DNA from 2 places in the Nesterenkonia sp. K-15-9-6 genome. Region 1 is predicted to be linked to the other one. Evidence: predicted binding sites of a transcription regulator. Region 1 holds the regulator's gene; the other holds the start of a gene.
What was found. The regulator HspR, encoded in region 1, represses chaperone genes until heat shock. The targets are predictions, from matches to a motif close to AAGTTGAGTCNNNNNGACTCAACTT.
Positions count from the first base shown of each region.

Region 1 (4,209 bases):
CAAGCTCCCCGCCGAGGTCAAGGACGAGGTCCAGGCCGACGTCGACGCCCTGAAGAAGGCGCTCGAGGGCGAGGACAACGACGACGAGATCAAGTCCGCCTTCGAGAAGCTGCAGGCCTCCCAGACCAAGCTGGGCGAGGCGCTGTACTCGCAGGCCGGTGCTGACGCCGCCACCGACGGCGCGCCCGCCGGCGACGCCTCCGGCGAGGACGAGGACATCGTCGACGCCGAGGTGGTCGACGAGGACGCCGACGAGAAGAAGTGAGAGGTCGTCCCTGATGGCAGAGCAGGACCAGAACCCGGAGCGGGACGGCGTGGACCGTCCTGAGTCCGAGGAACCGATCCGCTTCACCGACAAGCGCCGGATCGACCCGGAGACGGGCCGGCCGCGCCACGTGGAGGGAGAGACCGGCGCCGAGGAGAAGGAAGCCGCTGCGGGCTCCGGCACAGCACCGGCAGACCCGGTGCAGGACCCGCTGGCCCAGGCCGAGCAGATCCTGCGCGACCTGCCGGCCGAGGATGCCGAGGACTCCGAGGCCGGGGATCCGGTGAGCGTCGCCGACGCAGCCGGAACCCCCGACCCCGGTGCGGATCCCCTGGTGGCTGAGGAGCCGGAGCTTGAGGAGGTCCCCGCGGACCAGTCGAGCGCCGGTGACCGCGAGGCCGAGCTGCAGGCCGACCTGCAGCGTCTCCAGGCGGAGTACGTCAACTACCGGCGCCGCGTGGAGCGGGACCGGGCCGTGGAGCGGGACCGCACCGTCGGTCACGTCATCACCGGCCTGATGCCGGTGCTGGACGACATCCACGCCGCCCGGCAGGCCGGTGACCTGGCCGACGGGCCCTTCGCGGCCATCGCCGCGAAACTGGAGTCGCTGCTGCAGCAGCAGGGCCTCGAGCGCATCGACGAAGAAGGCGTGCCCTTCGACCCGTCGGTCCACGAGGCGCTCATGCAGCAGCCGCACCCGGAGATCCCCGCCGACCACGTGGCCGCGGTGCTGCGGGCGGGCTACCGCCACGGCGACCGTGTGCTGCGCGCGGCCCAGGTGATGGTCTCCACCGGCCCGGCCGAGTGAGCCGAGCCTGACTCTCCGTGCCGACGGCCCGCACCGGGCCGTCGGCACGGATCGGCCGACGCCGTCGTCGCGGAGCGTCGCAGCCCACGACGTCGGCACACAGACAGCGCACCACGCACAGGCCCCGCCCGGCGGGGTCGCAGAAGAGAAGCAGGGAGGGAGGCGCCGTGGCCTCGCAGGATTGGATCAACAAGGACTTCTACGCCATCCTGGGCGTCTCCAAGGACGCGTCCGAGGACGAGATCAAGAAGGCCTACCGGAAGCTCGCCCGGACGTACCACCCGGACAAGAACCCGGGGGACGAGGCCGCTGAGCAGAAGTTCAAGGACGTCTCCGAGGCCCACACCGTGCTCTCCGACAAGCAGCAGAGGGAGCAGTACGACGCCATCCGGGCCATGGGCTCGGGCGCCCGCTTCTCCGGAGCCCCGGGCGGCGCCGGCGGCGCCTCCGGATTCGAGGACATCTTCGGCGGGCTCTTCGGCGACGCCGGCGGCTTCGGCCGCGGGGGTCGAGGCGGCCCCGACTTCTCCGACATCTTCGGTGGCATGGGCGGCCGGTTCGGCGGCGGCTTCGGCGGGGGCGCGCCGGCCAAGGGCGCCGACCGCACCGCGAAGACCACCATCTCCTTCGCCGGGGCCGTCCGCGGCACCACGGTGGGGCTGCGCGAACCGGACGGCAACGTCATCGACGTCCGGATCCCCGCCGGGGTGAAGGAGGGCCAGAAGGTCCGCGTCAAGGGAAAGGGCCAGCAGGGACCCGGCGGCGCCGGCGACCTGCTGGTGGAGGTGGCGATCACCCCGCACCGGTTCTACGAGCGCGACGGTGACGACATCCGCATCCACCTTCCCGTCTCCTTCGACGAGGCCGTGCTGGGCACCACCGTCCAAGTGCCCACCGTGCACGGGGAGAAGGTGCGGATCAAGGTCCCCGCCGGCACCACCTCGGGCCGCACCCTTCGGCTGAAGGGGCACGGGGTCCGCCGGAAGTCCCACCAGGGGGACATGCTCGTCGTCGTGGACGTGCAGGTGCCCCAGGACCTCTCCGAGGAGGCGGTGGAGGCCGTGAAGGCCTACGCGGAGGCGACTCGCGACGTCGACCCCCGCGGCGACCTGGAGGTCCGGGCCGCCCTGTGACCGGGCCCGCCGCTGCGGGATGATGGAGAGACGAGACCGACCCGCCCCAGCGCGGCCGGGCGGGAACGGAAGAGGTGAGCAGCAGTGGCCAGGAGACGTCGCTCCGAGATCGGCGGGGAGGACCCGCGGCTGATCGAGGCGGAGCACCGGCATGCTCCGCTGTTCGTCATCTCCGTGGCCGCCGAGCTGGCGGACATGCACCCGCAGACGCTGCGCCAGTACGACCGCATCGGCCTGGTCACCCCGCGGCGCCAGGGCGGCCGGCACCGTCGGTACTCGCCCTATGACATCGAACAGCTCCGGCAGATCCAGCAGCTCTCCCAGGAGGGCGTCTCCCTGGAGGGCATCCGGCGGATCATCGAGCTGCAGAACCGGGTGGAGGAGCTCGAGGAGACCGTGGAGGAGCTGCGCTACGAACTCCGCGAGGCTGAACGGCACTCCACCAAGCCACGGGTCTTCGCCGTCGGCCCGCACGGCGACGTGGTCACGGTGGCCCGAGGCCGCCGGGCCCGCACCAGCACCCAGGCGCTGGTGCTCTGGGACCCGCGCCGCCGCTGACCGGGTGTGTTGCCCGAGCATCCGCCCCGCACACCCGCCCCGCACACTCTGTCCCGCACACCCCGTCGAGCGGTGATCTGTGCGTCAGGAGGGGTCAGGGGCGGGCGGCGACGTCGGCGAGCAGTCCCGCCAGCAGCGCCGTCTGCGGCGCGATCTCCGAGACCAGGATGTGCTCATGGACCGCATGCGGCCCTTCGCCGACGGCACCGAGGCCGTCGAGGACCGGTAGCCCCAGGGCGGAGACGAAGTTCGCGTCGGAGGCTCCGCCCACCGCGGCCGGGGTGATCCTCCGCCCCAGACCTGCGGCCAGGCGCTCCACCCGGGCCATGGCGGCCCGGGAGGCCGGGGTCGGATTCATCGGGGGCCGATTGGCATCCACCGCGATCTCCAGTAGCAGCCGAGGGTCGGCGGCATGGGGCTCCGGCAGCCGCAGGGCGCGCAGACCCTCGGCCACCCGGTCCTGCTCGGCCGCTTCGGTCACGCGCACATCCACCTGGCAGGTGGCCTGACCGGCCACCACATTGCGGCTGGTGCCCCCGTGGAAGGTGCCCACGGTGACGGTGGTCCCGTGATCCGGGGAGGCCAGGGCGACGATGTCGGGCACGACGGCGGCCAGCGCGTGCACCGCACTGGCCCCCTTCTCCGGCTCCAACCCGGCATGGGCCTGCACGCCGTGCACGGTCAGGTCCGCGAAGACCATGCCCTTGCGGCGGTCCTTGGGCTGACCGGCCGCACTGGGCTCCGGCACCAGTGTCAGCGCGGACTGCGCCGCGGCGGCCTCGATCGCCGGGCGCCCCGCGGTCGAACCGATCTCCTCATCGCCGGTGAGCAGCAGCCGCAGCGGGGCATGCGGCACTCCGAGCTCGCGCAGCGCACGCACCGCCCAGAGGGTCTGGACGATGCCGAACTTCATGTCCAGCACGCCCGGGCCGGTGAGGCGGTCGCCCTCGGCGGTCAGGGGCCAGCCGGTGATCGTGCCGGCTGGCCAGACTGTGTCGTAGTGGCACACCGAGAGCACGGAGCTCTCCAGCTCCGTGATCTCGCCGCCGTCGACGTCGCGTCCCGGCCACCGCAGATCCAGCACGTCGCCGTGGACGCCGCCGTCGGTGCGGGCCTCGGCCAGGGGTTCGCCGAGTCGTTCCACCGCCAGGGTGCGGATCTCCTCCAGCCCGGCGTCGAGCAGCGCCTTGTCATGGCTGGGCGTCTCCGCGTGCACGATGCGCCGCAGGTCCTCCAGGAGCTGCTCCTGGTGGGCGGCGGCGTGGTTCCGCAGCGCCGGCATCGGGATGCCGGCCACGGCGTCGGGGCGGGCAGACGTCGTCGGGGTGCTCTCCATCGGGGTCCTCTCCATCGGGGTCCTGTCTCTCCTGGTCATGGTCGTCTCCTCAGCGCACCGGCACTCCGGGCCCGAGCGGGATCCCGAGGGCCCACCACAGCACGAAGAA
Region 1 is NZ_JBQYEY010000006.1:83,738-87,946, forward strand. Features, by position in the region: gene dnaK (molecular chaperone DnaK) at 1-265, shown strand, start outside; gene SD455_RS05675 (nucleotide exchange factor GrpE) at 279-1,073, shown strand; gene SD455_RS05680 (DnaJ C-terminal domain-containing protein) at 1,241-2,206, shown strand; gene SD455_RS05685 (heat shock protein transcriptional repressor HspR) at 2,336-2,764, shown strand; gene SD455_RS05690 (M20/M25/M40 family metallo-hydrolase) at 2,859-4,139, opposite strand; gene SD455_RS05695 (AbgT family transporter) at 4,150-4,209, opposite strand, start outside.

Region 2 (4,209 bases), on a different contig from region 1:
TCGGGGCCGGGATCATCATGTCCATCGGGGCGAACGCGCTCATGAGCGCGGCGCCGGAGACCCGGACCGCCGACGCCGGCGCCATCCAGGAGACCGCCTTCGCACTCGGCGCCGGAGTCGGGATCGCCGCACTGGGGACGCTTGCGATCCATCACGGGGCGGAGGCGGCGACTGGGAGCTCCGCGGCGGTCCACGGTCCCGGCGCCGAGGCCGCCCTCGGGCTGGGTGCGGTCCTCTACGCCCTGTTCGCCATGGGCGCGGGCCTGATGATCCTCAGCACCGCCGACGGCGATCCGGAGACGGCCGCCGAACAGGAGCCTGTGCGCAAGGCTGTGGGGGAGGCGCAGCGTCATCAGGGTGCGCGGCGCGAGCGCGCGGATCGTCGCCCGCGGAATGCTGAGGGGGCCGACGTCCGGCGCGAGCCCGTCGAGGTCGGCGGTCGTCGCGGATCGGGCGTCACGTCCCGTGCGTCGTCGAGGTGACCGCCCTCCCCGTCTTCAGGGGCGGAGGCCGGAGCCCTTGTGGTGCGGGGGCCCATGGTATTGCCTGAAGGGATGAGTCCGGGCTCCTCTCCGCCGGCGCGCGACGCCACCCTCGACATCGCGAAGGCGCTGGCCATCATCCTCATCGTGGTCGGGCATGTGTGGCGCGCCCTGGAGCCGGCGGGCCTGGTGCAGGACCCCCTGCTGACTCCGGTGGACGGCGTCATCTATATGGCGCATCTGTCGGTCTTCGCGTTCACGGCGGGGCTGTTCGTGGCCGGCGGGATGCGCCGCGACGGACCCTGGCACTACGCGCGCGCCCGCACGGTCACCTTCCTGTGGCTCTACACCCTGTGGTCCACCCTGCAGCTGCTGATGAAGATGGCCGTGGGCTCGGTGGTCAACGACCCGGTCTCGCCGGTGGAGCTGCTGAGGATCTGGGAGCCGAAGGAGCAGTTCTGGTTCTTCGGGTGGCTCACCCTGATGATGCTGCTCGCGGCCGCAGCCCGGCCCTGGATCAGTCGTCGGGCCGCCGCAGTGACCCTCGGGGCCGCCGCCGTCGGCTCGCTGGCGGTGTGGGGGCTGAACTGGAACGTCCTCGGCGGTGAGGGCCTCGCGCTGACGGTCTTCTTCTTCGCGGGAGTGGTGCTGACCGGGCGCCGTCTGCTCGGCTGGATGCAGGGCCTCCGCGTCGTGCCGGTGCTCCTCGTGCTCGTCGTGGGCGGCGCCGTGTGGGTGGTGCTGGGCGCCACGCTGCTGGGGACACCGCCCACGGCCTACGGGAGTCTCCGCACCGTCTCCAGCGTGGCGCTCGGCGTCGTCGGCTCCAGCGCCGGCGTCGTCGCCGTCCTCGCGGTGTCCTGGCTGCTTGCGCGGAGGTCCGCGGGCATGCGCTGGCTGGCGTGGATCGGTGAGCGGTCGCTGGTGGTGTTCGTCGCGCATGTGTTCTTCACGGCGAGCACGCGCATCGCGCTCAGCGCGGTGGGAGTCGACTCCCTCGGCGTCCACGTGGTGGTGCCCACCCTCGCCGGCGTCGTCGGGCCGCTGGTGCTCTACGTCGTCGCACTGCGGCTGCGGCAGGACTGGGTGTTCGAGGCCCCGCGGTGGCTGAGACGCCTCACCCGTGCTGACCGGAGTCCCGCCCCGCGTCCCTGAAGGCGGGTGGGTTCTCGTGTCCCGGGGCGGGAATATGCACCCCATGCCCAAAGTTGAGTATCATTGACTCAAGTTTGCATGACAGGGCTCGCCGGACCTGATGTACTACAGGTGAGGGCCCGCCGAGGCGCTGAGAAAGGAGCCTTCACCCCATGGACGTCAAGCTCACCACGAAGTCGCAGGAGGCCGTGTCGGCCGCCGCGATGAACGCCAGCACCGCTGGGAACCCGCAGATCGAACCGGCCCACATCCTCAAGGCGCTGATGGACCAGCGGGAGTCCGTGGCCGTCGCGCTGCTCAAGGCCGCCGGGGCGGACCCCGACGCCGTCTCCACGCGGGCCTCCGCGGCCATCCGGCAGCTGCCGGCCACCAGCGGCGACGCCGTCGCGGCCCCGCAGTTCTCCCAGGCCGGGCTGTCCGTCATCAGGGCCGCGCAGGCAGAGGCCGAGCAGATGGGCGACGACTACGTCTCCACCGAGCACCTGCTGCTCGGTGTGGCCGCCGACGCCGGACCCGCCGGCCGCGCCCTGTCCGAGGCGCAGGCCGGCCCGGAGGCGCTGAAGGCCGAGCTGCCCGGACTGCGCGGCGACCGCAAGGTCACCACCCCGGATCCGGAGAACACCTTCCAGTCGCTGGAGAAGTTCGGCACCGACCTCACCGAGGTCGCCCGCTCCGGCAAGCTGGATCCCGTCATCGGGCGCGACTCCGAGATCCGCCGCGTGGTCCAGGTGCTCTCCCGGCGCACCAAGAACAACCCCGTGCTCATCGGTGAGCCCGGCGTCGGCAAGACCGCCGTCGTCGAGGGGCTGGCGCAGCGCATCGTGGCCGGCGACGTCCCCGAGTCCCTGCGGGACAAGACGCTGATCTCCCTGGACCTCGGGGCGATGATCGCCGGCGCGAAGTACCGCGGCGAGTTCGAGGAGCGGCTCAAGGCCGTCCTGGAGGAGATCAAGGCGGCCGAGGGCGGGATCATCACCTTCCTCGACGAGCTCCACACCGTGGTCGGCGCCGGCGCCTCCGAAGGCTCCATGGACGCGGGCAACATGCTCAAGCCCATGCTGGCCCGCGGCGAGCTGCGGCTCATCGGTGCCACCACCCTGGACGAGTACCGGGAGAACGTGGAGTCCGACGCCGCCCTGGAGCGCCGCTTCCAGCAGGTCTACGTGGGCGAGCCCTCCGTGGAGGACACCATCGGCATCCTCCGTGGCGTGAAGGAACGCTACGAGGCCCACCACAAGGTGGCCATCGCCGACAACGCCCTGGTGGCCGCCGCCTCGCTGTCCGACCGGTACATCAGCGGACGTCAGCTGCCGGACAAGGCCATCGACCTCATCGACGAGGCCGCCTCCCGGCTCCGCATGGAGATCGACTCCGCGCCGGTGGAGATCGATGAGCTGCGCCGGGTGGTGGACCGTCTGACCATGGAGGAGATGGCCCTGGCTGAGGAGACCGACGCCGGCTCCGCTGAGCGCCTGCAGGCGCTGCGGGACGACCTCGCGGACAAGAAGGAGGAGCTCGCCGAGCTCACTGCCCGCTGGGAGGCCGAGAAGTCTGAGCTCAACCGGGCCGGTGAGCTGCGCGTCCAGCTCGACGACCTGCGCAGCCAGGCCGAGCGCGCCCAGCGCGAGGGGGACCTCGCCGAGGCCTCCCGTCTGCTCTACGGGGAGATCCCCCAGCTGGAGCAGCGCCTGGCCGACGCCGAGGCCCAGGAGAGCTCGCCCGGGGAGGGCCGGGGTGCCCGCATGGTCTCCGAGGAGGTCGACGCCGACGGCATCGCCGAGGTCATCTCCGCCTGGACCGGGATCCCCGCGGGCCGTCTGATGCAGGGCGAGACCGAGAAGCTGCTCCACATGGAGGAGCTCATCGGCTCCCGGCTCATCGGTCAGCACAAGGCGGTCGCCAGCGTGGCCGACGCCGTCCGTCGGGCCCGCACCGGGGTCTCCGACCCGGACCGGCCCACCGGTTCCTTCCTGTTCCTGGGTCCCACCGGGGTGGGCAAGACCGAGCTGGCCAAGGCGCTGGCCGAGTTCCTCTTCGACGACGAGCGTTCCATGGTGCGCATCGACATGTCCGAGTACTCGGAGAAGCATTCTGTGGCCCGGCTGGTGGGTGCGCCTCCCGGGTACGTCGGCTTCGACGAGGGCGGTCAGCTCACCGAGGCGGTGCGGCGGCGCCCCTACTCGGTGGTGCTGCTGGACGAGGTGGAGAAGGCCCACCATGAGGTCTTCGACATCCTGCTCCAGGTCCTCGACGACGGCCGCCTCACCGACGGGCAGGGTCGCACCGTGGACTTCCGCAACGTGGTGCTGATCCTGACCTCCAACTTGGGCTCCCAGTTCCTGGTGGACCAGTCGCTGGAGGTCGACGCCCAGCGCAAGGCCGTCATGGAGGTGGTCAACCGGTCCTTCAAGCCGGAGTTCCTGAACCGCCTGGACGACATCGTGATGTTCGACCCGCTGTCCATGGAGCAGCTCAGCAGCATCGTGGACCTGCAGATCGGGTCCCTGCAGGAGCGGATGGCCTCCCGCCGTCTGGTCCTGGAGGTCACCGACCCGGCCCGCGAGTGGCTGGC
Region 2 is NZ_JBQYEY010000002.1:155,809-160,017, reverse strand. Features, by position in the region: gene SD455_RS01965 (MFS transporter) at 1-482, shown strand, start outside; gene SD455_RS01960 (acyltransferase family protein) at 537-1,637, shown strand; gene clpB (ATP-dependent chaperone ClpB) at 1,790-4,209, shown strand, end outside.
Region 2: clpB (ATP-dependent chaperone ClpB) is a predicted target of HspR. The motif match lies at 1,688-1,712, and genes of this name have one in related genera.